2 regions of the Pseudomonas sp. C2.3V genome follow, and region 2 is predicted to be linked to the other one. Evidence: predicted binding sites of a transcription regulator. Region 2 holds the regulator's gene; the other holds the start of a gene.
The links. The regulator FliA, encoded in region 2, starts transcription of late flagellar genes. The targets are predictions, from matches to a motif close to CTAAAGTTTNNNNNNNNNNNGCCGNTAA.
Positions count from the first base shown of each region.

Region 1: the regulator FliA is predicted to act here: its motif matches at 1,357-1,384, upstream of AC4LF3_RS20690 (methyl-accepting chemotaxis protein).

Region 1 is NZ_JBZUBN010000002.1:184,107-187,223, forward strand. Features, by position in the region: gene AC4LF3_RS20685 (bifunctional diguanylate cyclase/phosphodiesterase) at 1-1,219, opposite strand, end outside; gene AC4LF3_RS20690 (methyl-accepting chemotaxis protein) at 1,437-3,062, shown strand.
Region 2 is NZ_JBZUBN010000001.1:1,710,243-1,713,359, reverse strand. Features, by position in the region: gene AC4LF3_RS08080 (protein phosphatase CheZ) at 1-619, opposite strand, end outside; gene AC4LF3_RS08075 (chemotaxis response regulator CheY) at 639-1,013, opposite strand; gene fliA (RNA polymerase sigma factor FliA) at 1,093-1,833, opposite strand; gene fleN (flagellar synthesis regulator FleN) at 1,830-2,657, opposite strand; gene flhF (flagellar biosynthesis GTPase FlhF) at 2,833-3,117, opposite strand, start outside.

The DNA of each region.
Region 1 (3,117 bases), on a different contig from region 2:
AGACGCCCTCCGTCCAAACAGACCGAAGATAAAGGTGCCCCACACGTTTATGTCCTTCGCGGTCCATGTAAAAGCATTCCAGGGCTTTTGGGGCACCTGCTGGTTCCTGATCTTGTTGGGCGCTTGCCTGGAAGTCCGTTTCGCTGAAATCAATAAGCTCCTGCAGCGGCTTTCCCAGCCACTCGTGAACACCAAAGCCGGTGCTGATTGCGAACCGGTCAGAAAGATAGGTCAACTCACGTCGGGCATTCGTTTCCCAGATCCAGTTTGAAGAAGCCTCGGCGACATCCCGAAAACGAGCCTCGCTATGCTCCAGGGCTTCATGGCTGCTATCGATCAATGCAGCCGCACGCAGTGATCGGCGCTTGAGTTTGATTAAAACCAGATACAGGGCAAATGCCGTAAGTACCAGCAGAGGCAGCATTACGCTTAGCAGTACACCGCCAGGACGCTCTGCCTGCCAGCTGAGCAGAAAAGGAACGCCATGGTTCTCGCTTACGATAAGGCTGGCGCTATCCTTTTCTGCCGGCCCGGCCTTCAGATTGACAATGCTAGAGGCCGCACCCATCGACGCCAGCTTCGGCTGATCCAGCCGTTCAACAAAGAGCAGGATGGGAAGCTGGTCTCGCCTGGGTAGATACGTCGTCTGGGCGGGCTGGACCAGAGCTGCCGAAACAATCGCCGGTGCACCCTCCACCTGAAAAAAGCCCTGAACATGCGTAAGCGGAGGCTCGCCTCGGAGTCGCTCCAGCATTGCCGGCAAGTCGCCCTCGATCCACTGGAGTGCATCCTTGGGGTCGACCGTATCCTTTAAAAAGGCATAACGGGTATTTTGCGAGCCGTCGACAACCAGGACGGCGTCAAGCCCATATTGCGACAGCAGCGAGCCGGCCAGCTTATCTTCTTCACGCGCCCATTTCGTATCGACCGCAGGATAGAGGTGCATGAAATTCTCCTCCCAGCGGGCATAGTCCATGAGTGTCGCCACCGTGGACTTCTTACGAGTATCGATAGCATTGCGCAAGGCCTGCTCACCACTGGTAATGGCCTTATTATCTAACGACCAGGCAATATAGCTCGTGACGGCGCCTGCCAGGGCGAACAGGCTCAACATCAGGACGGTAAACATCAACACAGAGCGACGGGTCAGCTCAGTGTGGCTTTGTGAACGAAACGGCTCGTCCTTTTTCATGGCTGGCGGGGGCGGAGAAATAGGCATGGTCAGGGAGGCGATTCGATAATCTGCTATCAGGTTGTTTTATATCGGCTTCCGTTCTCGCCGCTGTAGCAAATAATCCGGTTCAGGCGATGTGAGGCACAACCGGGCGGATCAACAGACCATCCGGCAACTTTTGACTCAAGAATTCCGCACTGATGCCGCTTCAATACGTATCACTTTGCATGTCCTCTCTGGCCCCCTTATCAAGGTTATGTCTATGAGCCTTCGCTCCCTGAAAATTGCATACCGAAGCCTGTTTTGCTTTGGCGTTATCGCGGTCATCCTGACCGGGCTGGGGGTGTTCAGCCTGGCACAGATGTCTCATATCCAGGATCAGTCTCGGAAAGTGGAACTGAACTCATTGCCCAGTATTGTTGAAAGTGACAATCTGGCCCTGCAAATGGCACGCATTCGTATAGAGGCGTTGCGCCTGATTGCCTTGCCAGATGCTGAAACACTTCGGAAAACTCAGCAGAAGATCAAAGACTTGGGACAGCTTGTTGAAGCTGGCTTCAAACGCTATGAGCCTTTAATCAGCACGCCGGAGGAGGGCAAGGCGCTACAGCAGTTGCAGGCTATCTACCGCGACTATATGACTAATACCGATCAGCTCGTAGCGTTAATGGTCAACGGCCGGATCGATGATGCCCGTAAACAGGTCATGGGTGGCATGGCCAGCCTTGGCTTGAGCATGAACGAACAGACCGAGAAATTGCGTACCCTGAACCAGCAAGCAGCCAAAGCCTTTGGCGAAGATGCACAGGCAGTGTATAGCAACTCCGTATCCATTACCCTGACGGTTATCGGCTGCGCCCTGGGCCTTACGATCCTGCTCGCCTGGCGTCTAACCTTGAGTCTGTCCAAGCCTATTCGCGAAGCTGTGCAGGCTGCGGAGACCATCGCGTCGGGTGACCTGACCCACCGGCTGGAAACAACCGGTACAGATGAGGCCGCTCAGCTGCTCAAGGCTATGGGAAAAATGCAGGGCAATCTGCGCGATACGCTTGAGCAGATCAACCGGTCGGCTGAACAGCTGGCTGCTGCGACTGAAGAAATGAGCGCAGTCATGAGCGAAAGTACGCAGGGACTGCAACAGCAGAACAGCGAAATTGAGATGGCAGCTACTGCAGTCACCGAGATGAGCCAGGCCGTTGAAGAAGTAGCGGGTAACGCGACGTCGACCTCAGTCGCCTCCAAAGCAGCAGCCGAAACCGCGCGCCAAGGGCAGCGTCAGCTTAACGATACCCTCAGTGCTATTGGTGTCCTGACGGACAACGTTCTGAGCGCTTCTGAGCAGGCACGTCAGCTGGCCGAACAGACACGCAACATTAGCCAGGTGCTGGATGTCATCCGGTCCGTAGCGGAGCAGACCAACCTGCTGGCGCTGAACGCTGCAATCGAGGCGGCCAGAGCAGGGGACGCGGGTCGCGGGTTTGCTGTTGTAGCAGACGAGGTACGCTCACTGGCACACCGGACCAGTGATTCTACCCGCGAAATCGAGGCCATGATTGGTAGCATTCAGCAGGGGACTACTCATACCGTAGACGCCTTGCTGACCAGTGCGGATCAGGCCAGGCAAACCCAGGAGCAGGCTGAGGCGGCAAGTCATGCACTAGGCACAATCAACGATGCGGTTAACGGTATCGATGAGCGTAACCTGGTCATTGCCAGCGCTGCTGAGGAGCAGGCACAGGTGGCCCGAGAGGTGGATCGTAACCTGGTTCGTATTCGTGATCTGTCTATCCAGACGTCCGCGGGTGCAGAACAGACCCATACAGCCAGCCAGGAGCTTTCTCGCCTGGCTGGAGACCTAAGCGGCATGGTTCGCCGGTTCAGAGTCTGACCGACCGGCAGGATGATGCTGATTAACAGACATCGTTCTGCCCTACGTTTCGGCT
Region 2 (3,117 bases):
CCTGACCGGCCATACGGACCAGCTTGACGAGATCGCGCTCGACTTGTGTAACAAGGTTCGTCACACGCTTGATGACTTGACCGGTAAGATCCTGATAGTCCTGCGCCAACAGGATATCGTTCAGCAACGAAGACAGCTTGTGGGCGTCCTCATCGCTGCGCCCCAGAAACGCACCGACTCGCTTGGCCAGCTCGCGGAACTCCTCGGCACTGAGCTCGCGCCGCATAAAGCGGCCCCACTCGGCGTGGAGGTCATGAGCGTCCTTACCAAATGATTCGATAAGCGGTGTGCTGGCATCGACCAAGTCCATGGTACGGTTGGCAGCACGCTCCGTCATTTCCACAACATAGCTTAGGCGATCGGTGGCGTCTGCAATGTTTGTTACTTCATTGGCATAGGACGCCTGGGGATCGATCTGGAAGTTGACGATCGCGTTGTGCAACTCACGCGTCAGCTTGCCGATTTCCTGATACAGACCACGATCTCGCACCTGATTGAGCTCATTGATGAGCTGCACTGCCTGGCTGAAATTGCCATCTTCAAGGCTGGCAACCAGCTCTTGGGCATGCTTTTTCAGGGTCGATTCCAGGTCTTCGAATGATTTACTGCCAAGGTCCATAACATCCTCGAGATGGTTATCAGCCGTTGACCCGCTCAAAGATCTTGTCGATCTTTTCTTTGAGCACCTGGGCAGTAAACGGCTTCACAACGTAACCATTCACACCCGCTTGAGCTGCCTCGACAATTTGTTCGCGCTTGGCTTCGGCCGTTACCATCAGAACAGGCAGGTTCTTCAGGCGTGCATCGGCACGGACTTCCCGTAGCAGGTCGATACCGGTCATACCCGGCATGTTCCAGTCCGTTACCAGGAAGTCGAAGTTGCCGCTTTGCAGCATCGGCAACGCCGTCAAGCCGTCGTCGGCCTCGGTAGTATTGGTGAACCCCAGATCTCGCAGCAGATTCTTGATGATGCGTCTCATGGTGGAAAAATCGTCCACGATGAGAATTTTCATATCTTTGTCCAAGTCGACCTCCATCCTTACCCCAGACATGCCTTTTCAAAGGCATGCCATACATGCTTAGTGTTTTGCCTTAGCGCGAACGCCATTCAGCCAGACGAGCCCGCAGACGTGCTGCGCACTGACTGTGCAGTTGACAGACTCGGGATTCACTTACCCCAAGCACCTCTCCGATTTCCTTTAGGTTCAACTCCTCGTCGTAATACAGCGACAAGACGAGACGCTCACGCTCTGGAAGATTGGCAATGGCTTCCGCCAGGGCCTGCTTGAAACGATCATCTTCCAGTCCTCGACCTGGCTCGAAATCATGGGCTCCGCTCTCTTCGAGACCGTGCTCACCCTCTTCCATCAAGTCATCGAAGCTGAACAGGCGACTTCCCAATGTGTCATTGAGAATGCCGTAATATTCTTCAAGGCTTACACCAAGTTCGGCAGCAACTTCAGGATCTTTAGCGTCACGACCCGTTCTTGCTTCAACAGCACGAATCGCATCGGCCACCATACGGCTGTTACGATGCACCGAACGAGGTGCCCAATCACCTTTGCGAACCTCGTCCAGCATGGCTCCGCGGATACGGATACCGGCATAGGTTTCAAAGCTTGCACCTTTGCCGGCATCGTACTTCTTGGAGGCCTCGAGCAGGCCGATCATGCCGGCCTGCATGAGATCTTCCACCTGTACATTGGCAGGCAGACGCGCCAACAGGTGATAGGCAATGCGCTTGACCAGCGGCGCATACTGATTGATCAGTTGCTCCTGCTGTGAATGGGTCTGAGATTTACTGTACATACGGAGACCGCTGGACGCTGTCATACATTTGGCCCTACAGTGGGTTGCACCAATCGTTCGACGAAAAACTCCAAGTGACCGCGTGGGTTGGCTGGCAAGGGCCAAGCATCCACCTTCTGGGCAATGGCCCGGAAAGCCAGAGCGGCTTTGGAGCGCGGGTATGCTTCGTATACGGACCGCTGCTTCTGGACGGCTTTCCGTACACATTCATCAAAAGGAACCGCACCCACATACTGCAGAGCCACATCCAAGAAACGGTCAGTTACCTTGGTCAGCTTAGCAAAGAGATTGCGACCTTCCTGGGGCGTCAATGCCATATTCGCCAGTACGCGAAACCGCGTGATTCCATGATCGCGGTTGAACATCTTGATAAGCGCATAAGCGTCCGTGATCGAAGTAGGCTCATCACAGACCACCAGAAGCACTTCCTGGGCAGCCCGTACAAAGCTCACGACCGAATCACCGATGCCAGCAGCCGTATCGACAACAAGCACATCGATATCGTTGCTGATGTCACTGAATGCCTGGATCAGACCGGCATGTTGAAGAGACGACAACTGCACCATGGCTTGCGCACCGGAAGCCGCCGGAACGACCCGGATACCGCCAGGGCCTTGCAAAATCACGTCGCGAAGATCACATTTGCCTTCGATCACATCGGCGAGCGTCTGCTTCGGAGTCAAACCGAGCAAAACGTCGACGTTTGCCAAGCCCAAGTCGGCATCGAGCAACATGACACGTCGGCCCAGTTCAGCCAACGCTAGCGAAAGGTTTACCGAAACGTTGGTTTTCCCAACGCCTCCCTTGCCGCCTGTCACTGCAATTACCTGTACGGGATGCATACCCATTGCTGTACACCTATGAAAAACCAGCCAGCCCGTAGGGGCACTTATGGTGTAGCCAGATCGTTATGCTAACGAGCCAGCTGGCACTTAAACCTGAAGCGTGTACTGCTTTCTGACACTACGACGCCTGTAAACCTTCTATTGCAAAAACCTTACCCAACTCGCAAAAAACTGTAACTTAACCGACGCGCTTGGCCGGCTTTTGATAGAGCTCGGCAAACATATCCGCCATGGTTTCCTCTGCTGGCTCCTCGGTCAGCTGACGATTGACTGCACGGCTAACCAGCTGATGCTTGCGCGCAATATGCAGGTCGTCAGGGATGCGAGGACCGTCGGAGAGATAGGCTACCGGGATATGATGGCTAATGGCTATACCGAGCGCTTCACCCAACGTCGCGGATTCATCCAGTTTGGTCAGAACACAACCAGCCAGACCGCACCCCTTGTAGTTGTGATAAGCCGC